4 regions of the Exiguobacterium sp. s152 genome follow, and region 4 is predicted to be linked to each of the others. Evidence: riboswitches for the same ligand, from Rfam matches in the RefSeq annotation. Region 4 holds a riboswitch; each other region holds the start of a gene.
What was found. Region 4 has a riboswitch for S-adenosylmethionine ahead of metK (methionine adenosyltransferase). Riboswitches for the same ligand answer to the same signal wherever they lie in the genome.
Positions count from the first base shown of each region.

Region 1: linked by a shared signal. The riboswitch ahead of mtnK (S-methyl-5-thioribose kinase) and the one ahead of metK (methionine adenosyltransferase) in region 4 are both predicted to bind S-adenosylmethionine.
Region 2: linked by a shared signal. The riboswitch ahead of msrA (peptide-methionine (S)-S-oxide reductase MsrA) and the one ahead of metK (methionine adenosyltransferase) in region 4 are both predicted to bind S-adenosylmethionine.
Region 3: linked by a shared signal. The riboswitch ahead of KNP72_RS07040 (aminotransferase class I/II-fold pyridoxal phosphate-dependent enzyme) and the one ahead of metK (methionine adenosyltransferase) in region 4 are both predicted to bind S-adenosylmethionine.

Region 1 is NZ_JACSLX010000007.1:407-5,997, reverse strand. Features, by position in the region: gene KNP72_RS11965 (sugar ABC transporter substrate-binding protein) at 1-183, opposite strand, end outside; gene mtnA (S-methyl-5-thioribose-1-phosphate isomerase) at 176-1,210, opposite strand; gene mtnK (S-methyl-5-thioribose kinase) at 1,207-2,358, opposite strand; SAM riboswitch class I at 2,440-2,542, opposite strand; SAM riboswitch class I at 2,748-2,849, shown strand; gene KNP72_RS11950 (2,3-diketo-5-methylthiopentyl-1-phosphate enolase) at 2,919-4,076, shown strand; gene KNP72_RS11945 (2-hydroxy-3-keto-5-methylthiopentenyl-1-phosphate phosphatase) at 4,073-4,723, shown strand; gene KNP72_RS11940 (methylthioribulose 1-phosphate dehydratase) at 4,720-5,337, shown strand; gene KNP72_RS11935 (1,2-dihydroxy-3-keto-5-methylthiopentene dioxygenase) at 5,351-5,591, shown strand, end outside.
Region 2 is NZ_JACSLX010000001.1:24,786-30,376, reverse strand. Features, by position in the region: gene KNP72_RS00180 (bifunctional glycosyltransferase family 2/GtrA family protein) at 1-24, shown strand, start outside; gene KNP72_RS00175 (3'-5' exonuclease) at 68-634, opposite strand; gene KNP72_RS00170 (four-helix bundle copper-binding protein) at 700-1,032, opposite strand; tRNA gene KNP72_RS00165 (tRNA-Ala) at 1,148-1,220, opposite strand; gene KNP72_RS00160 (GRP family sugar transporter) at 1,355-2,218, shown strand; gene msrA (peptide-methionine (S)-S-oxide reductase MsrA) at 2,248-2,760, opposite strand; SAM riboswitch class I at 2,825-2,925, opposite strand; gene KNP72_RS00150 (hypothetical protein) at 2,970-3,131, opposite strand; gene KNP72_RS00145 (amidase family protein) at 3,243-4,646, shown strand; gene rlmN (dual-specificity RNA methyltransferase RlmN) at 4,716-5,591, shown strand, end outside.
Region 3 is NZ_JACSLX010000003.1:55,046-60,636, reverse strand. Features, by position in the region: gene KNP72_RS07045 (iron-containing alcohol dehydrogenase family protein) at 1-557, opposite strand, end outside; gene KNP72_RS07040 (aminotransferase class I/II-fold pyridoxal phosphate-dependent enzyme) at 554-1,729, opposite strand; SAM riboswitch class I at 1,807-1,907, opposite strand; gene KNP72_RS07035 (AI-2E family transporter) at 2,081-3,181, shown strand; gene KNP72_RS07030 (MDR family MFS transporter) at 3,447-4,691, shown strand; gene KNP72_RS07025 (peptide MFS transporter) at 4,836-5,591, shown strand, end outside.
Region 4 is NZ_JACSLX010000001.1:398,338-403,928, forward strand. Features, by position in the region: gene KNP72_RS02055 (GNAT family N-acetyltransferase) at 1-252, opposite strand, end outside; gene KNP72_RS02060 (hypothetical protein) at 417-914, shown strand; gene metK (methionine adenosyltransferase) at 953-2,161, opposite strand; SAM riboswitch class I at 2,294-2,413, opposite strand; gene pckA (phosphoenolpyruvate carboxykinase (ATP)) at 2,729-4,300, shown strand; gene KNP72_RS02075 (alpha/beta hydrolase family protein) at 4,336-5,091, opposite strand; gene ytkD (RNA deprotection pyrophosphohydrolase) at 5,072-5,545, opposite strand.

The sequences.
Region 1 (5,591 bases), on a different contig from region 4:
GCCAATCGACATCTGCATGATGAGGGCGACATCGATATCTTTCGGCAACGTCCCGTTCGATACCGAGACGGGTTTGGTCTCTGCCGTCTTCTCGGCCGGCTTCGATGGGGCCGCTTGCTCGTTCGTGCAACCGACGAGCGCCAAGACGAATGTGAATAACAAAATCAATAGTTTTTTAGACATGAATCGTTCCCCCTACATGATGTGTGATGGCGGCCTCTGTCGGTTCGAACACACCCGCCTCGGTGATGAGTCCGGTGATGAGGTCCGGTGTGGTGACGTCGAACGCCGGATTGAAGACGGTGATGCCGACGGGTGCCGTCGGTTGACCGCCGATATGTGTCACTTCTGACGGGTTCCGCTCCTCGATTTCAATCGTGTCATCCGCCGTCAAATCGAACGTCGAATGCGGCGCCGCGACGTAGAACGGAATGCCGTAATGTTTGGCAAGGACGGCGAGCTGCAACGTCCCGATTTTATTGGCGACGTGACCCGTCCGTGTGATACGGTCGGCTCCAACGATGATGGCGTCGACTCGTTTTGACTGAATCGTCCAAGCCGCCATATTGTCTGTGATGAGCGTCACGTCGATATCGGCCCGGTCGAGTTCCCAGACAGTGAGGCGTGCCCCTTGCAGGAGCGGCCGCGTCTCACAGGCGAAGACGTTGAAAGATACGCCCTGTTCTTTTCCGACGTAAAACGGCGCGAGCGCCGTGCCGTATCGCGATGTCGCGATGGCACCGGCGTTGCAAATCGTCAACACGTTCCCTCCGGCCGGCAACACCGTCAGTGCATGCTCGCCGATGGCCCGATACGTATCGACGTCCCGGTCGTACAAAGCGATGGCGCGCCGTTTGATTTCCTCGGCAATCGCCTCAAAGTCGTCCCCGACATTTAAATCAAGGAGCGATTCAATCACGTTTTGCAAATTGACCGCTGTCGGCCGGGTCGCAATCAAGCGGCGTCCGACGAGGTCGAGCCGACGCGTGAAGTCCGGGTCATCGATTAACCGGCCCGCCTCTTTGGCGAGGACGAACGCTCCGAAATAAGCGATGGCCGGGGCGCCGCGGACTTGGAGCGTCTCGATGGCATGTTCGGCCTGTTCAAGCGTCTCGATTGTCACGTAACGCTCTTCGTGCGGCAACAACGTCTGATCCAATACGATGAGTTCGTCCGTTTGCGAATTAAAGCGGATGTTTTGGACCGTCATACGCGCACCCCCGACAAAAGCGTCACCAAGTCGTCAATCGATTCGACGCTGTGGCGTTCTTTGATGAGCGCCGTCCCGAGGGCAAGCGCGTCACGTTTTCGTTCGAGCCGCGTCGCTTCCGGCAACGTCTCGAGATCGGCGACACCGGCGAGTCCGACGGCACGGCGAATGAGTTCGCAACCGGCGTAGCCGATCGTGTCGCTGAAGATCGTCCGCAACAACTCGTCGACAAAACCGTCCGTGTTGAACGGTTCGACGGCGCGCTCAAAGTTGGCCCGGAACGTCTTCTCAAACGTCTCCCACACCGTCAAGACGTCTGTGAAACGTTCGAAGCGTTTGAACGGGTCATAGAACGTCGACAGCGTCAAATGGGCGATGATTTGGCCCAGGTCGAAGCCGAACGGTCCGTAAAATGCGAACTCTGGATCGATGATTTTCGTCTCTTGTTGGGTCGCGAAGATGCTGCCCGTATGTAGGTCACCGTGCAGAAGCGCCTCATGTTTCGTGACAAATCCGACTTTCAGTTTCGTCACCTCGACCTTCAGTGCCTGGTCTTGCCAAAGGCGTTCGACATCTTCTCGAAGCGCCGCCTCGATGTTGTTCGACTCTGCGTCTTTGAACGGGTCGGTGAAGATGAGCTTCTCGGTGATGTCACACAGTTCCGGATTGTAATAGTCACGTTCAATCCGCTTCTTCGCAATTGGTCCGGCCGCATAATCCGACGTCGCGAACAGCGTCTCTCCTAAAAATTCACCGACATGACGCGCGAGTTCCGGATAGCTCTCCCCCTTCAAATAACCGGTGCGGACAATCTCATAATCAGACAGATCTTCTAAAATCGTGTAGGCGAGCGTCCGGTCGCTGCCGAGGACGTCCGGGACGAAACGCGGCGCCACGTTCGCAAACTCACGGAGTGCCAACTGTTCAATCCATGCCCGTTCGAGCGTAAGCGGCCAGCTCTCGCCGACAACTTTGGCGTATGGGAGCGCCTGTTTGACGATTAGGCGCTGTTCGCCTTGGCGAATCCGAAACACGAGATTCAAATTACCGTCCCCGATTTCCTCACACTCGGCGATTCCGTCTTGCAAGTATCCTAGTTGACGGACGTGCTCGACGACGGTCTGTTCTGTAAATGGTTGATATGACATGATGTTTTCCCCTTCCTGTAAGTTGCCCACAAAAAAAGCCCCTTTCTCCGCGAGAAAGAGGCACAGCCAAAATGGTTGTTCCTCTCATCTGTCAGACATTCGTCTGGTGGATGTAGCACCGTGCCTAGTGGTCGGTTGCTGCGGCGTCATCGGGCCAATTCCCTCTGCCAACTCGCGATAAGAGTGGTTTATTCGATTCGGTGAACTTATGTGATGAATATTACGGACTTGACGTCACAATTGTCAACGTCATTTTCTCCGTGCACCTCCGTCTTTTTTTGTGCATATATGGAAACAACTCCCCAAAATATTTTTTTTGGAAAAAAAGGAATTGACGACGTGACGATTCTGTGCAAAAATTCAATTAAATTTCACAACTTCAAATCACATTCTTATCAAGAGCAGACGGAGGGACGAGCCCGATGATGTCGCAGCAACCGACCAGAGATGGCACGGTGCTAATTCTTGCAGCGAAAGCTGAGAGATAAGAGTTCATTTTTTATGATGACCTCTTGCCTCGGCATGGGGTCATTTTTTGTTTGCCTGGAAGGAGGAACCATATGAGTATCACTGCCACATATGAAATCAAACGAACGGACGCGGTCGCGACCGTCGCCGACAAAATCGCCCTCGAGCTGACCGTCGGTACTTGGACGGAGCTGCCTCACTTAGAGCAAGAGCAGTTACAGGCGTACCGGGGTGAGGTCGTGTCGACCACACATACGGATACGACGAGCCGCTTCACGATCCGCTACCCGTTACATAATGTCAGCCCTGACTTTTCATCCATCTTGACGACGACGTTCGGGAAACTGTCCCTCGACGATTCAATCCGGTTAATCGATTTGACGTTGCCCGAGACGCTCGCGCCTCATTTCAAAGGCGCCAAGTTCGGCGTCGAAGGGATTCGCGATTTGCTCGGTGTCCATGATCGCCCGCTCGTCATGAGCATCTTCAAAGGTGTCATCGGCCGTGACCTCGCGTTTCTCGAGCAGCAACTCCGCGATCAGTTTGCCGGAGGCATCGATATCGTCAAAGACGACGAAATTTTATACGACAACCCGCTCACCCCATCGCTCGAACGGGCCCGCATCGGAGCGGCCGTCATTCAAGCGCACTTTGAGGCGACCGGGAAGCGTGTCCTCTATGCCATCACGTTGAGCGGTCCTGTGTTCGCTCTGCGCGACCAGGCACTCCGGCTGATTGAGGCCGGTGCGACGGCGCTTCTATTCAACGTCTATACGTACGGTCTTGACGCACTGCGCGAACTTGCGAACGACCCAGACATCCGTGTGCCGATTTTGGCTCACCCGGCCTTTGCCGGCGCCTTGACCGGGTCCATCAGTCATTCGCTCTTACTCGGTAAACTCCCACGCCTCGCCGGGGCCGATTTGACGCTCTTCCCGTCTCCGTACGGTTCGCTCGCGACACCACGGGACGAGGCGTTCGCGATTCGTGACTTGAGCGCCGAACCGCATTGGTCGAAACCAATTTTACCGGTCCCGTCAGCTGGGATTCATCCGGGGCTTGTCGCCGATATCATTCGTGATTTCGGGACAGATGTCGTCATCAACGCCGGCGGTGGCATTCATGGTCACCCGGACGGTGCAGCCGCCGGGGCCCGTGCTTTCCGCCAAGCCATCACTCACGTCCTCGGTCACACCGAAGGACAGACGGACGAACTCGATACCGCGTTAAAGGCGTGGGCGTCGCGATGACGATCCATATCCTGTGCGACTTCGACGGGACGATCACGGCGGAAGACAATATCATCGCCTTGATGAAAGCGTTCGCCCCGCCGGCTTGGGTCGAGTTGAAAGATGCGGTCCTCGAACAACGGATTTCAATCCGCTCCGGCGTCGGTCAACTGTTTCAACTATTGCCGAGCGCGGCTGCCCCGGCTTACCGTGATTATTTGTTGGAGCGGATCACGCTCCGCCAAGGGTTCCCGGCATTTTTAGAACAAGTTCGGGCCCACGGCTGGAAGTTTGACGTCGTCAGCGGCGGGATGGACTTTTTCGTCCATCCAATTTTAGCAGGCCACGTCGACCCCGAGCATATCTACTGCAACGTCGCCGACTTCTCTGCTGAGACGGTAACCGTCACGTGGTCGCACGCTTGCGACGAACAGTGCACGAACGATTGCGGCTGTTGCAAGCCGACGCTCGCTCGCCGCATCGTCAATCCCGCCGACCGCTTAATCGTCATCGGCGACTCGGTGACCGACTTCGAGGTCGCGAAGCGTGCCGACTTCGTCTACGCCCGAGGTCAACTCATCACGCTCTGCGAAGACGCAGGCATCCGTTACGCCCCGTTCGAGACGTTTGACGACATCACCCATCATTTGAAGGAGGTGGCCGTATGAGCCTTACGGCACGTTGGCTTGAACTGGCCGAGATTAAAGACGAACTCGCCGCCCGCGACTGGTTCCCCGGAACGAGTGGGAATTTGGCGATTCGCGTCTCTGACGACCCGCTCGAATTTCTCGTCACGGCGAGTGGACGCGATAAACGGAAACGAACGCCAGACGACTTTGTTCATGTCGATGCGGGCGGACGCTTAATCGGCGAACAGACAGGAAAACCATCCGCCGAGACGCTGCTACATGTCGAAGTGTTCAATCGGACGGATGCGACGTGTTCGCTCCATGTCCATACGGTCGACAATAATGTCATCTCCGAGCTCCATGCCGCCACCGGCGAAGTCGTCTTCACCGGTCAAGAAATCATCAAAGCGCTCGGCTTCTGGGACGAGGATGCGGTCGTCCGCGTACCGATTATCGAGAACCATGCGGACATTCCGACTCTTGCGGCCGCTTTCGCCCCTCACATTCACGCAAACGCCGGTGCCGTCCTCATTCGCAATCACGGCATCACCGTCTGGGGCGAGACCCCGGCCGCGGCCAAACGCTATTTAGAGGCTTACGAGTTTTTGTTCAGCTATACATTAAAACTACGCGCCCTAGGCGTCCATTCATAAGGAGGAACCAACCATGGCAACTGTCTATTTCCAACAAACCGAAGAGCGTTACGTCGATCAAACTGAAGTGAGCGCCTTTTTAGAGTCTCGCGGGATTTTATATGAGCAGTGGGACATCACAAAGCTCCCGGAAAACCTGCAAGAAAACTATCAGTTGACGGACGAGGACAAACAAGCGATCTTGTCGACGTTCCGTGACGAGATTCGTGATGTATCGGAGCGCCGCGGCTATGAGACGGCAGACGTCATCTCAT
Region 2 (5,591 bases), 370 kb from region 4:
AAAAGATGGATCTTTAAACGCTAACAGGCCAAGACGATCGTCTTGGCCTGTCTGACGTACATTTCGATTAATAGGCAAGCTTCCCGAGCTTGACCGATGTAAAGCGGTGCAGTTCACGCGGGTCATGTATCCCGGTCTTCTGCATCATATCGCGCATGAGCAATGCGCAGACGCGGGCATCTTCAGCCGCATCGTGATGGATGAACGGGACGTTCAAATATTCCGCCATCGTATTCAGCTTGTGATTCGGCAGTCCAGGATACAGTTTTCTCGACAGCTTGACGGTACAGCCGTACTCGATCGTCGGAAACGTATATAAATCATATTTGGCGATTGCTTTCTTGAAAGCGCCCATATCAAATGAGGCATTGTGCGCCATGACGAGGTCGACATCCCGCAGCGTCGGATAGAGCTGTTCAAGCACCTCGGGTAAGGCTGGGGCGTCCCAGACGTCGCTCGGCCGGATGCCGTGGACGCGGATATTGCCTGCGTCAAAGTCTTCTTCTGGATTGACGAGTAGTTGGTTCGTCTCGATGATTTCACCGTCGACGAGTAGGCTCCAGCCGACAGAGCAGATGCTGCGACTATCGCGGTTGGCCGTCTCGACGTCGATGGCAAGAATTGAATATGACATAATCGGTCCCTTTCTCATAAAACAAGTATAAAAAAAGTCTAACATATCGTTAGACTAAAAAGCGATTATGCGGCCACGAGGTTGCGACACGCCTCTGCGCAGCGGAGACACGCTTCGGAACAACGTTGGCAATGGTCATGCAAGTGGCGGCCACATTCGACGGCGCACGTGTCGCACACCTGGGCGCAGAGTGCAGCAATCGGTTTGGTGAAAGCCGAATCGGTCTCGAGCGCGTTCAAGGCGAGCGCACACACTTCCGAACATTCTTTCGTCAGCCGGATACACTCGGCGACCATCAATAAATCCTCTTCTTGTAAACATTTTGAGAAACAGTGATTGCTTGCCCGCATACAGTCGATGACGGCTAAAATGGTCTCTTCGACAGAGGCACGATCCATAGTAAGTCCCCCTTAGAATAATGATGTCTTACAATCATTACCCGCTACCAGGTGACTTAAACCGGGCGGAGACGCAAAAAAAAGTCACCCCTCAAATGAGTGGTGACTTCCATAATGGAGCATAGCGGGCTCGAACCGCTGACCTCCACGCTGCCAGCGTGGCGCTCTCCCAGCTGAGCTAATGCCCCGTTCGAAAATTATTATATCATCCTAGTAAAACATTTGGCAATGGATATTTTTAAATTTTTTCGAACAAAGTTTAATCGTGCGTAAACGTGGGAAAATCATTGGTAATGTTATTCTACGAAAGCAGGTGTTATCTATGGAAATGATTTTACTCGCACTCTTACCTGCCTTGATGTGGGGGAGTATCCCGCTCATCGTGTCGAAAGTCGGTGGTAAGCCGATTCAACAGTTAATCGGGACGACGATTGGGGCGATGGTGATGGCGGTCATCATCGCACTCGTATTCAATCCGGAGTTCACGACGCTAGCAATCGTGACCGGCTTCATCTCCGGTGTGTTCTGGGCACTCGGGCAATATTTACAGTTCCAATCGTTCCAAATTTTAAGTGTATCGAAAGCGATGCCGATCAGCACCGGTATGCAACTCGTCGGGACGTCCTTGTTCGGCGTCATCGTGCTCGGTGATTGGCAGACGTCGACCGAGTTATGGCTCGGTTTTTCTGCGCTCGTGTTGATTATCATCGGGGCGGCACTGACGTCATATCAGCAGAACAAAGACGGCGACAGTAGCGGGGCCTTGAAGAAAGGCTTGCTCGTCCTGCTCGTGTCGAGTATCGGTTATGTGACGTATGCCGTCTTGACGAACTATTTCGAGGTCGACGGCATCACGGCCATCTTGCCGCAATCGGTCGGGATGTTCATCGCAGCGCTCTTGTTCAGCTTGCGCGAGAAAGATGTCAAGAAGTTCGACCCGAAGACGTTCAAAAACATCTTGGCCGGTCTCGCCTGGGGGATTGGGAACTTCGGGCTGTTCGTGTCGAGCGGTGAGGTCGGCATCGCGACGTCGTTCGCCTTGTCGCAATTGAACGTCGTCGTGGCGACGCTCGGTGGGATTTATCTATTGAAAGAAGAGAAGACGACGAAAGAACGGGTCTTCGTCTTTATGGGAATCGGGCTCATCGTCGTGGCCGGATTCATGCTCGGGATTGCGAAAAGCTAAAAAGACGGGTCAGACGACCCGTCTTTTGTTTACCAGGCTTGCTCGATGAATGCGTCGCGCCCAGATTTCTTCCGGTCCTCTTTATAGTGGGCCGGATTTTTTTTATGGAAGTCTTGATGGTATTCCTCGGCCGGATAGAACGTGTCGGCCGGTAGAATCTTCGTGACGATTGGCTGTTTGAATCGTCCGCTCGCCGCGAGCGCGTCGCGACTCTGCTCTGCTTTCACGCGTTGTTCTTCAGTATGATAGAAGATGGCCGGCGCATATTGGCTGCCGCGGTCTTGGAACTGGCCGCCGTCATCGGTCGGATCGGTCTGAATCCAATATAGTTCGAGCAGGCGCTCATAAACGAACAGCGTCGGGTCGAACGTGATCTCGACGACCTCATAATGTCCCGTCGTCCCTGTTTTCACTTGTTCATACGTCGGGTCATCGACGTGACCTCCCGTATAACCGGATACGATTGACTCGATGCCAGGTTGCTCCTCGAACGGCGTCACCATGCACCAAAAACAGCCGCCTGCGAATGTTGCTTTTTCCATTAGTAAGTCCCCCTCGATCAATTTTCCCAAAAAAAGCGCTCATGTCATCGACATGAGCGCTCTGTCATATCGGCCAAGGCACATGCCTTGCTGGAAGTAGCACCTTGCCGAAGCAGGTTGCTGTGAAGTCATAGAGCCAGGTCTCTCGTTCACTCAAGATATCGATATGTAGTTGGTGAGAGCATCATACCATCAGATTTGAAGCGGCGTCAACGGTTTGGTTTGCGTCGAAGTTGGAACAAGGTGGCGCCGAGAATCAAGATGACGAGGACGATGGAGAGCGGTAGCGTATACGGAGCGTCCCCGGCATATAGCTGTAAGAAGAACAAGGCAAAGACGGACAATAAGACGAGTACGTACGAACGATTCATAGTAACCTCCCTTTTCTTTCAGTGTACCAAGTTACATATTCGTTGGCGAACGAAAACAGGAAATCATCTGGAGATAGCGAATACCATCGAGTGACCAAAGGAGGAATCTATATGACTGAACCAAACACATGTTTCGAACTCGATATCGAGACCGCCCAGCGCGGATATAAAGAAGGAACGTTCACGGCGCGTGACGTGACGGCCTACTATTTGACACGGATCGCCCAGTTGAACGACAAGCTGAGAGCGGTCATTCAAGTGAACCCGGACGCCTTGTTCGAGGCCGAGGCGGCCGACCGGGCGTTTCGACGAGGTGACCGCTTGCCGTTGCTCGGCATCCCGGTGTTGATTAAAGACAATGTCGAGACGGCGGGATTGATGAAGACGACGGCCGGGGCCGTCGCCCTCGCGCATCACTTCGCCGGCCGGGACGCCCATCTCGTTCAAAGCCTGCGCGCGAATGGGGCCATCATCCTCGGAAAAGCGAACTTATCCGAATGGGCCAACTTTTTGACTGAGGGCATGCCGAACGGCTGGAGTGGGGTTGGTGGCCAGACGCTCAATCCATATGGGGACAAGCTCGATGTCGGAGGGTCGAGTTCAGGTTCGGCGTCGGCGGTCGCTGCCAACTTGACGTTGCTTGCCGTCGGCAGCGAGACGAGTGGCTCGATTATCCACCCGAGCGTCCATAATGGAATCGTTGGCATCAAACCGACCGTCGGTTTGATTAGCCGCAGCGGCATCATCCCGATCTCCCGGTCGCAGGACACGGCCGGCCCAATGGCACGGACACTACGGGATGCGGTGCTCGCCCTTGAGGCGATGGTCGGGGAAGATCCCGCTGACCCAGCGACGACGCATCTTCCGGCCGGTCCGCCTTACCGGACTTGTCTTGATGAGCGGCAAGCAGTCGGTATGCGTGTCGGCGTCGTCAAGACCGATCTGTCTGAAGAAGAGCAGGTGCTCTACGACGAAGCGATCGCATTGCTGAAACAGAGCGGCATCGAGGTCGTCACCGTCGAACTGCCGTCGAAAGCAGGGCTCGACCAAGGGGATATCCTGTACCATGAGTTCAAGCTCGGAATCGAGGCGTATCTCGCCTCGACGACGCTCCCGTATGAGACGTTGTCGGATTTGATTAACTGTAACAACAGTCATCCCGAGACGATTCCGCATGGACAGAAGACGTTCGAGAAAGCGGATGAACAATCGGGCCGCTTGATTGAGGACGCCTATTTGACGCGCCGCCTCGACGACGTTTATCACGCCAAGACGGACGGCATCGACCGATTGTTGGCCGAGCAGGAACTTCATGCCCTCGTCTTGCCGCATGACCACAATTATGACATGGCGGCGAAAGCCGGCCATCCGACCGTCACGATCCCGTATCGCTTGAAGGCGAGCGGGGCCCCGTTCGGTCTATCGTTCACCGGGACGAGCTATGCCGAATGCGACTTGATTCGTCTCGCCTACGCGTTCGAGCGTCATGTGACACGTCCCGTCCCACCGTTATAAGAACGTTGCACCGGTCGTCCACGTCCGCTACAATGGTACGTATGCGGATTGAAGAAAGGACAGATAGCAATGAAACCATCTATATACGGGCTGACATTCGATCAGCTGTCGGAAGCGTGCGTCTCTTGGGGATACAGTGCCTTCCACGCGAGACAAATCTGGGACTCACTCTATATCGACCGAGTCAAGCACATCGAGGACATCTCGGTTCGCGCTGAAGTGCGTGAGGCGCTCGCCGCCGAATACGTCATCTCGACGCAAGACCTGTTCGTCAAACAAGAAGCGGGCGACGGGACGGTCAAATTTTTACTTAAATTACACGACGGGCACTATATCGAGACGGTGCTCATGCGTCACAAATACGGACGTTCGGTCTGTGTGACGACACAGGTCGGCTGCAATATCGGCTGTAGCTTCTGTGCGAGTGGTCTGTTGAAGAAGACACGCGATTTGACGGCCGGTGAAGTCGTCGAACAAATCATGACCGTGCAACACTACTTGGACGAGGTCGGGGAAGGTGCTCGCGTCAGCCATATCGTTGTCATGGGAATCGGGGAACCGTTCGATAACTTCGACAACTTGGTCGACTTCCTCCGTGTCGTCAAGGACGAGCGCGGCCTCGCGATCGCACCGCGTAAAATCAACGTGTCGACGAGCGGAATCGCCGACAAGATTTACAAGTTCGCGGACCTCGATTTGCGCATTAATTTGGCGCTGTCGCTCCACGCGCCGAACGACGCGCTTCGGACGCAAATCATGAAAATCAACCGGGCGTTCCCGCTCGACAAGCTCATGCCGGCCATCCGTTATTACGTCGAAACGACGAACAAGCGGATCACGTTCGAATATATTCTCTTATCGAAAGTGAACGATTTGCCTGAGCACGCCGAGGAACTTGCCGACTTGATTGACGATATTAAAGACAAGTCATACGTCAACTTGATT
Region 3 (5,591 bases), on a different contig from region 4:
GCCAAGACGAGTCCGGTGTTGACGCCGGCGTCAGCTGAGCTGTCCCCGCTCAAATAGCGGGCCTCATAAAACTTTGCGACCGTGTCGATGACACCGGCCCGGAAGTACTCGTATGGGGAGCGTCTGATGACGCGTGAGTCGACGATGACCCGCTCGATGACGACGCGGAACATGTCGTAGCGGTCGTAGCTCCCGTCCTCCTGATAGACGACGCTGAGCGGTGTGAACGCCGCACAGTTCGAGGCGAGCGTTGGGACGACGATGAGCGGGACGTTCCGTTGATAGGAGACGAGTTTGGCCGTATCGATGAGCTTGCCGCCTCCGACGGCGATTAACACGTCGGCGTCCAACGGTTTGAGCCGTTTGACTTCCGAGTCCATGCACTCCCCGCTGAACCTTGTTGCCGGATAGTCCGCGATGGCCGGAAAGATGGCTCGGACGACGTCATACCCGTTCTGACCGTGCAGGACGTGGGCACGTCGGCCGTCGACTAAGTCATCGAGACGGTCGAGCGCGTCATCGGCGTGGTCATATTCAAGGACGGCCTGACGAATCATGCCCGCACCTCCTCATAGGCGGCAAACAACCGCTCGATTCGTTCGACGGCCTCGTCAATCTTCGGTTCCGGTGAGACGAGGCCGAAGCGGACGTATCCGTTCCCTTCCGAGCCGAAGAAATAGCCCGGGGTGACGGCGACACCGGCTTCATGCAGCAGTTTCCGCGAGAATGACTTGGCATCACCCTCAGGCACTTTCGCCCAGACGAAGAACGAGCCTTCCGGCGGTTCGACCGCCCAGCCGGCCCGGTTCAACCCGTCGATCAGGCGATCACGCCGTGCCTCGTACAGTCGGGCCAAATCGTCACGGATGGTACGGGGCGCCTCGAGCGCAGCGACAGCCGCCGCCTGGATGGCCGAGAACACGCTGACGTGGACGTGGTCCTGATACGTGTTGATCGCCTCGATGATGTCCGCGTTCCCGACGGCGAAGGCGACGCGCCAACCGGACATGTTGAACGCTTTCGACATCGTATATACCTCGATGCCCACTTCTTTCGCCCCTTCCGCCTGCAGGAAACTCGGCGGGACATGTCCATCGAATCCGATGCTGCCGTATGCGAAATCGTGGACGACCATCAAGTCCCGCTCCCGGGCGAAACGGACGGTATCGTCAAAGAAAGCGGGTGAGGCGACGGCTCCGGTCGGATTGCTCGGGTAGTTTAAATACATGAGTCTTGCCTCTTGCGTATCGAGCGTCTCATAGTCCGGCAAGAAGCCGTTCTCTTCCCGGAGGACGAGGTCACGGACGACCGCACCGGCGAGACGGGCCCCCGAGATATAATCGGGATAGCCGGGATTCGGCAACAAGATGCCATCGCCAGGTTCGAGCACGCATTGCGGCAACGTAATCAGTCCGGACTTAGAACCGATGAGAATCGCGACTTCTGTCTCGGCGTCGAGTTCAACCCCGTACTCGTTCAAATAGAACGTCGCCACCGCTTGCTTCAGGCGGGCCTGACCGCGGAACGGACCGTATTGATGGGTCGAGGCATCAAGGAGCGCCGTCTGGAGCGCGTCGCAAATCGGCTCAGGCGTCGGCAGGTCAGGCGTCCCTTGCCCGAGTCGGATGATGTCGCGGCCGGCCTGTTCGAGTTCGGCCACCTCGTTCGCGAGTCCGACGAAATGTTGAGGCGGTAACGTTTTTAGTAAGTGTGAGCGTCTGTCAGTCATGAATAGTCCTCCTATGCAAAAAACACCCCTTTCCGCGGAAAGGGGTGTCGAGATACGGACGTATTCAAACAACCACCTTTCCATCTCTCAAGGTCACCTTGCTGGAATTAGCACAGTATTGAAACAATCTGTTGCTGAAGCTTCATCGGGCCAGTCCCTCCGCTTCTCTTGATAGAAAGTGTTTTATATGCGATTTGTCTTTTTGTAATATGTCACTTAGTTAACCAAACGTTACCAATCTTGTCAATCCTTTTTTGAAAATGAGCATGTCCTCTTGAATCCCGATAAAAAAACGTTCATAGTGAAAGTGAACGTTATTCTACAAAATTTAAAACATGAGGGGATGGACCTTTGGAATTAAACCGTCAATTGATTTGGAAGTTGAGCGTGATCGGCCTGATCCTGCTCGTGCTCTGGAAAGTCATCAGCGAACCGGATACAATTTCGCAAATGATGCATTATACGTTCCAGTTGCTGACGCCGATTATTATGGGAATCGCCATCGCACTGCTCCTGAATACCGTCCTGTCCTATATAGAAGAACGGTTTCAACTAAAACGATATCAAGGATTGCTGATTGTGTATATCGTCTTTATCGGGATTCTCGTCATCTCTGCGGTGACACTGTTCCCACGCATCTATTCGAGCCTCGCCTCGCTCATCGAGGAACTCCCGTCCTATATCCGGCAAATCGACGGGTATCTGTCACAGTTGAACACGTATTTGAAAGAGTATAACGCGACAGTCGCCCAGGCCATCGATTTCAGCCGGTTCCAGGAGCGCTACTCGGGCTGGGTCGAGACGGCCGTCTTGTCGTCGGTCAGCTACGTGTCGAGCTTCACGATGACGCTCTTTAACTTCTTGATTGGGATCGTCATCTCGATTTATCTTTTAAAAGACAAAGAGATTTTTGCCCGCATGTTCAAGCGGCTGTTGTATGCGATTTTCCCGGTCGCGTCAGCCAAGACGACGATCGACATCTTCCAAGAGATGGATTATATCTTCAAACGCTATATCATCGGAAAGTCGCTCGACTGCCTCATCATCGGGGTGCTGGCCGTCGCCGGTCTGTTGATTATCGGTGCGCCATACGCGCTTCTGCTCGGCGTCATCGTCGGTGTCTTGAACTTCATCCCGTACGTCGGACCGCTGCTCGGGATGATCCCGGCGTTCATCATCACTTACTTCTATGACCCGTTCACGGCGCTCATCGTCCTCTTGTTCATCTTCTTGTTGCAACAATTCGACGGACTCTGGCTCGGCCCGAAGATTCTCGGCGACAGCGTCGGCATCACACCGTTCTGGGTCATCACGTCGATCATCATCGGCGGCAGCCTGTTCGGCCTCGTCGGGATGTTCATCAGCGTGCCGGTCACGGCGATGATTCAAGTCGTATTCTCACGCTTGATCGACTACCGGCTCAGTCGCAAAAATTTGAATGAATTGTTATGACACATTGACGATTTAGATTGACACATTTCACAGAAATATCATAATCTTGAAGAGAAGACAGTCCAATGCAGAAAGGAGAGGTACCAATGTCAGTCATTCCACGCTCGCACGTCCAAGTCCATATTGACCGGCAGGCGCCTCTCCGTGATTTGAATCCGTGACGTTCGCCTGCCTTCCGAGGCATGTCTAAGATCGTAGGGACGCGTATGCCTTTGTGCATGCTGCGTCCCTTTTTACATTCCAATAATTAAAGCAGGTGAACCTAATGATTCAATCACTCAAACGACTCGACCGCAATATTTGGATCCGTTTCCTCGGGGAGACGATCACCGGCGTCATGATGTTCATGATCGCGCCGTTCCTTGTCCTCTATTACAGTGACAAGCTCGACAGTTATATCCAGGTCGGTGTCATCATGGCGACCGGTCCGATCATGGCCCTCATCGGTTCGGTCGTCGGCGGACGGCTCGCGGATTTGTATGGCCGCAAACCGATCATGATGATCGCCATCCTCGGCGATGCGCTCGCGCTCGTAGGTTTCGCGTTCGCCGAGACGTTTTGGCCGCTCCTCCTTTTGAACGCCATGCTCGGCTTGACGAACTCGTTGTTTCATCCGGCCGCGAGCGCGATGGTGGCGGACGTGACCGAGCCCGAACAGATGAACGAGGCGTTCGGCCTGTTGCGGATGGGCCATAACATCGGGGCGGCGCTCGGCCCGCTCCTCGGCAGCGCCGTCCTGTTCATCGACCGGCAGTATATCTTCTTCTCGGCGTCATTCGTCTTTATCCTTTATGCGCTCGTCCTCGGCCGCTTCATCCGGGAGTCGCTCCCGGAGACGACCGAGGACGATACACCGTCTAACCGGGACGTCCTACGGGTGTTCTATAACGATAAGGTGTTCCTCGTCTTCATCTTCGCCGGTGTGTTCATCTCGATGGGCTTCTCGCTCATCGAGAGCATGTTGCCGCTGTTCTTGCGCGAGTCGATGCCGTCGTTCACCGACCGTGAGAATCCGTTCGCCTATATGCTCGCCTTGAACGGCATCATGGTCGTGTTGTTCCAGTTCCCGATTGCCTCGAAACTCGGGCGCAAGCCGTTCGGCAACGTCATGCTCGCCGGGGCGACCATCTTCGGGGTCGGCATGATCCTGATCGCGGTCATGCCGCGTCTCCTCTACTCCCTCGGGACACCGTACCTCGTCCTCGTCAGCGTCTTGCTCGCGGTATACGCGTTCTATACGCTCGGTGAGATGATCATGTCCCCGGTCCAACAGACGTTCATCGCCTTGATCGCTCCGGAGAATATGCGTGGGGCCTATAACGGGGCCGCCAGTATCCAATGGTTGATCGGCGGGGTGACGGCTCCAATCATGGCGAGCCTATTCTTCGATCAGCGGGCCGGTCATATCGCCTTAATCCTCGTCGGGGCGGCCAGCTGTGTGTCAGGCCTCATCTACTGGCAGCTCGGACGTCGCGTCAGTGCGGCCGAAGCGAAACAAAAGACGGCTTGACCTATATAAATCACACTGAACCTAGTCGTTTAGTGTGATTTTTTAATTCGTTGCAAATTCGTTAAATTTTGAATATTTGCTTCTATTATTCTTTACAAACATAATGATTCTTTTTATGATAATACGGTTAAGGAGGGATCTTTCATGGAAAGGATCGATAAACAGAAAATTGTGGACAGCGTGCCACAAAAAGGTTTTTTCGGACAGCCTAAAGGGTTGTTCACGCTATTCTTCACTGAGTTTTGGGAACGGTTCTCGTATTACGGGATGCGTGCCATCCTCGTCTTCTACATGTATTACGAGGTATCAGATGGCGGTCTCGGTCTCGACCAGAACGTCGCCTTGTCCATCATGTCGGTGTATGGCGCACTCGTCTACATGTCGGGGGTCATCGGGGGATGGCTCGCTGACCGTGTGTTCGGGACGTCCCGGTCCGTCTTCTTCGGCGGTGTGTTCATCATGCTCGGTCATATCGTACTGTCGATTCCTGGTAGCCTGACGTTCTTGTTCATCTCGATGGCGTTGATCGTCATCGGGACCGGTCTCTTAAAACCGAACGTCTCGAGTATCGTCGGTGACCTGTACAATGAGACGGACCGTCGTCGTGACGCCGGGTTCAGTATCTTCTATATGGGGATCAACCTCGGTGCCTTCATCTCGCCTTTGATCGTCGGTGGGGTTCAAAAGAGTTATGGCTTCCATTGGGGCTTCGCCCTCGCCGCGGTCGGGATGTTCATCGGTCTCGTCGTCTTCATGGTCACGAAGAAAAAGAATCTCGGTCTCGCCGGTTCATACGTACCGAACCCGTTGACGCCGTCTGAAAAGAAAAACGCGATCAAGTATACGACGATCGCAGTCGTCCTCATCGGTGGTCTGTTGGCTGTCTTGATTCCACAAGGA
Region 4 (5,591 bases):
GAGACGGAGTACTTCCCATGTGTCCCCGCGGTCGATGGCGTGATAGAAGCCGATGACGTCGCCTTCGGCCTCACCGACAATGAACAACTGCTCTTTCGCTTCCTCGCTTGAACTGATGGCGCGGACGATCTCTTCTTGTTGATAGGCGCGTTCCATTACTTTCGAACGAACCTCGTCTCGTTCACTGACCGTCGCGAGCGCAATGTCGCGGATGGTGGCGGCATCTTCTGGCACGGCTTCTCGAATCTTCATAACGGCATCCCCCTTTTGGCCAATCTAGTAGTAACATTCCCCATCGGCAAAAAAATATCCTGCCCGTTCATTACTTTTTGATGTCGAAATGAAGGAAAACGTTATTTTCCATTTTGTGTCGGGTATAAGAGTATCAATGCCAACTTACAAAAAGGAGTGTTACCATGGAACCGAAACTACAACACGATCCACAAGTCGAGCAAGCCAATCATCCGAACCGTCAGTTTGAACAAACGAACACAGGAGGTCCAAAAATCACAGTCGTGACTGGGATGCTCCTCGGCGCCCTCGTCGGCGGCCTACTCGCCTTACTTAGTACGTCAAACCGTGAGAACACGAAACAATCGTTCTCGAGCGCGAAGTCATCGGTCGGCGGTCTCGTCGATACGGTCAAGCAAGACCCGGCCGGAACGGCGTCACAAGTCATCGGTCAAGTGAAAGCAGCGAGCGAGGTCATTCAAGACGTCGCGACCGACGTGCAAAACGTCTATGAAAAAGTCGCCGGTGAAGTCGACACGGTCAAACAAGACGTGAACAAAGTCGTCGGGACGGCGCAAGAAGCGAAATCGGATTTACAATCGATCGGCGAGAAAGTCGTCGAAGCGAAAGATACAGCACTTGGCAAAGAGAACTCAACAACTGAAGACAAGCCGCAAGCCTAAAAAAACGACCTTTCGAGTGAAAGGTCGTTTTTCTATGCTTATGCGAAACGTTTCGCGCCTTCTTCGAGCACTGCCGCTTTGTCCGTTTGCTCCCATGGGAGTTCAACGTCTGTACGACCGAAGTGGCCGTAAGCTGCTGTCTGCTTGTAGATTGGGCGACGAAGGTCGAGCATCTTGATGATGCCGGCCGGACGGAGGTCGAAGTTCTCACGAATGAGTTCGACGAGCTCAGTCTCGCTCAATTTGCCTGTGCCGAACGTATCAACCGCGATCGATACCGGGTGAGCAACACCGATTGCGTAAGCAAGTTGAACTTCTGCTTTGTCAGCAAGTCCCGCTGCAACGAGGTTTTTCGCCACGTAACGAGCTGCATACGCTGCTGAACGGTCAACTTTGGTAGGATCTTTACCTGAGAACGCGCCGCCGCCGTGACGAGCGTATCCACCGTACGTATCGACGATGATTTTGCGTCCTGTGAGGCCTGCATCCCCTTGTGGTCCACCGATTACGAAGCGGCCAGTCGGGTTGATGAAGTATTTCGTGTCCGCATCGATGAGTTCAGCCGGGATGACTACATCGATGACGTGCTCTTTCAAATCAGCTTGGATTTGCTCGAGCGTGATGTCTTCCGCGTGTTGTGTCGAGATGACGATTGTGTCGATGCGAACTGGGTTGTTCGCTTCGTCGTATTCGACTGTCACTTGTGTCTTACCGTCTGGGCGAAGGTAAGCGAGCGTGCCGTTCTTACGAACTTCTGCCAAACGACGTGACAATTTGTGAGCGAGTGAAATCGGGAGCGGCATGAGTTCCGGCGTCTCTTTTGTTGCGTAACCGAACATGAGACCTTGGTCACCAGCACCGATCGCATCGATTTCTTCTTCAGTCATTTGTCCTTCACGAGCTTCGAGCGCTTGGTCAACACCTTGCGCGATGTCTACCGATTGCTCATCGATCGATGTGAGGACAGCACAAGTCTCTGCATCGAAACCATATTTCGCACGTGTGTAGCCGATCTCACGAACAGTTTCACGAACAACTTTCGGGATATCCACGTAAGTTGATGTTGTGATTTCACCTGCTACGAGCACGAGACCTGTTGTGACAGACGTCTCAGCCGCAACGCGGGCGTTTGGATCTTCAGCTAAAATTGCATCCAAAATCGCATCTGAGATTTGGTCACAAATTTTATCCGGATGTCCTTCCGTGACGGACTCCGAAGTGAAAAGTCGACGGTTCAAGTTTGCCATTTCGAAAAACCTCCTATAATAAAGGGTGATGTGTGGACGGTACTCGTTCCCCTTACGCGTTGCTTTGGGACGGTAATGAAAAAAACCTCTCGCCATGTTCAAATGGGAAAGGTTGAATCGTTCTTCCTTACCCTCTTATCGTTCGAAGCTTACGCTTCGCTTCAGGATAGCACCTTTTCCGAATAACAATGAAAACTCGGACGGTTGCTGGGCTTCGTAGGGCCTTGTTCCCTCCACCGCTCAGAATAAGAGTATCCGTTACGAAGACCATCATATAAATGACACCCCGTTCTGTCAAGCGTATCGACCGAATTCGTCAAACTTTTCACAAACGGTCAAATAGTTATGTTTGTGAAATATCAAACATTTTTTTGTCCGTTTTGGTTTTTGTACTATGACCTGGTACAGAATATGTTAGAATGACAATGTAAGAAAGCGCTTACTTTAAAGGGTAAAAAATGCTTGTTTTTGATTAGTATGTCACATATAATAAAAACGTCATACTGATTAAACGCGGAAGTATGCGGATTTCATCCACATCTATTTAGGGGAAAGGTGGGATTCAGGATGGCGACAACGCTCCTGAAAATCGAAGAATTAATTAATGGTGCCGACATGAAGCGGAACTTGACGGTTCCAGAACTGGTGGAAGAAGCCATTCGCAACGGTGAGGGCGTACTGACGAAAGACGGGGCTTTATCGGTCAGTACCGGGAAATTCACAGGACGGTCACCGAAAGACAAATTCGTCGTGCAAGATGAAGTCAGCAATCATTTAGTAGACTGGGGTCCAGTCAACCAACCGATCGCGGAAGAGAAGTTCACCGCGCTACTCGACAAAGTGTTGACGCACCTCGAAACGATAGACAAGCTCTATTATCTCGAGGCGTCTGCGGGGGCAGACGAGCACTATACGCTCCCGGTCCGTGCCATCACGGAATACGCGTGGCACAATTTGTTCGCCAAACAGTTGTTCTTGCGTGAATGGCCGACGAAAGGTGCCTTCGAGCCATTCACGGTCATCTATGCACCGAGTTATAAGGCCGACCCAATCATCGACGGGACGAACTCCGAAACGTTCATTCTCGTCTCATTCGCCAAGCGGACCATTCTGATCGGGGGAACAGAATACGGCGGCGAGATTAAAAAATCGATTTTCTCGGTCATGAACTTCCTGTTGCCGGAACAACATGTGTTATCGATGCACTGCTCGGCGAACGTATCGGACGCCGGCGAGACGGCCCTTTTCTTCGGTCTATCGGGAACTGGGAAGACGACACTGTCGGCCGACCCGGAACGCCATTTGATCGGGGATGACGAGCACGGTTGGTCACCCGACGGCGTCTTCAATATCGAGGGCGGTTGCTACGCGAAGACGATCAATTTGTCGCGCGAGAACGAGCCGGAAATCTACGATGCCATCCGTTTCGGCTCATTGATTGAGAACGTCGTCTTAGACGAGAACCGGGCACCGGATTATAAGAATATCTCGCTCACCGAGAACACACGGGCCGCCTATCCGATTCAATTCATCGATAACGCGATGCTTCCGTCACGGGCCGGTCATCCGAACACGATCGTCTTCTTGACGGCCGATGCATACGGGGTATTGCCTCCAATCAGCAAATTGACGAAAGAGCAGGCGATGTACCACTTCTTGTCAGGGTATACGTCAAAACTCGCCGGCACGGAGCGCGGCGTCACTGAACCACAGGCGACGTTCTCGACCTGCTTCGGGTCACCGTTCCTGCCGCTCGCACCGGAACGCTATGCGGACATGCTCGGTACGCTGATTGAGAAGCACGACGTCGACGTCTATCTCGTCAACACGGGTTGGACCGGCGGCGCGTACGGAGAAGGATCACGGATAAAGCTCGCCTATACACGGGCGATGGTGAACGCGGCGGTCAACGGCAAATTGCGTGACGTCGAGACGACGCGCCACGACATTTTCAATGTCGAGATTCCACGCCACATTGACGGCGTGCCAGACGACGTGCTCAATCCGCGGGACACATGGAAAGACGGAGCGCGCTACGATGCCGAAGCAACGGCGCTCGCCCGGAAGTTCCAGGACAATTTCAAACGATTCACGAAAGCGAGTGAGGCGGTCGTTGCGGCCGGACCAATCATCGTATAACGAAAAATGAGACGATTGCCGATTCGGCAGTCGTCTCATTTTTTTGAGTTGGCGAGCATCCATTCCATCGCCGCATCGGTCGTCTTCCATTTTTCCCAAAACGGGAGTTGATGGGCGAACGGGACGACCCAAAGTTCGGCCCGCTCCCCCATCCGTTCCGCTACCGCCGTCGCATGGCGGAGTCGGACTTGTTCATCATCGGTGCCGTGAATCAACAACGTCGGTGCATCCCATTCCTTGTAGAGCGGCGAGCGCTCGACATAAGCGGCACGGGCCGCTTCCGGGTCGCCCCCGGTCATACGGCGCAACATCTTCCGCATCGAACGCTGTTCTTCATACGTCCACTCGAGATTGGTCACACCCGCCCATGACGTGACGGACGTGAGCGGTCGTTCCGCGGCGAGCGACAACGCCATCATGCCCCCGCGCGAGAAACCAAGGGCATGAATGAACGTATCCGTTCGACGGACGCGATCGTAGAGAGACAGGACGTCCTCTAGATCGGCGCCGCCGAAGTCCTCTTTCCCGCTCCCTCCATGGTTACCCCGGTAAACGGGCGCCACGACGTGAAAACCTTTGGCAGCGAACTGCATCAACCGGGGCAAACGCACATCCCCGATGCGTCCTGTTCCGCCGCGCAGATAGAACAGGACATGTCCGTTCGGCCGTTTCGGTGTGATCGTATAGGCGACGACGTCCTCACCGTCACGCGTCGCATACCAGCCACGATGGACCGGATAACCGGCGTACGGCGGCAGGACCTCGACCTTGTCAAACCAATTGTTTTTCATAGAGCACCTTCATCGTTTCCGGGAGCACCCGGTCTTTCATCATGAAGCTGTACCGATTGTTCCGGAGCAGATTCGTCGGCAATTCCTTCATAAGGACGGCCCCATCGGTCTCGTCGACCGCCGGATGATCGTCGAAACGTTCGATTTCGGCGAAATAAATATTTTTAATGACCGTGTCGCCACGCCCAAGCACGCGATATTGGCCGAGATAATGGAGCGTCTTCACGACACCGCCCGTCTCTTCATACACTTCCCGAATCGCGGCGTCATCCTCGTGTTCGCCGGGTTCGACTTTCCCACCCGGAAACTCGAGCCCGCGCTGCTTGTGCTTCGTCAGCACCCATTGATTTTCAAAGCGAGCGACGACCCAGACGTGGAGCGGTGTATCCGAAAATGGATAGTGCGCAAAGCTCAACTCGACTTTATTGTGATAGTAGTCCGTGAATGTCAACATAGTCCATCCCTTTCTTTCCCCTGTCTACTCTCACTTTACCTTGTCT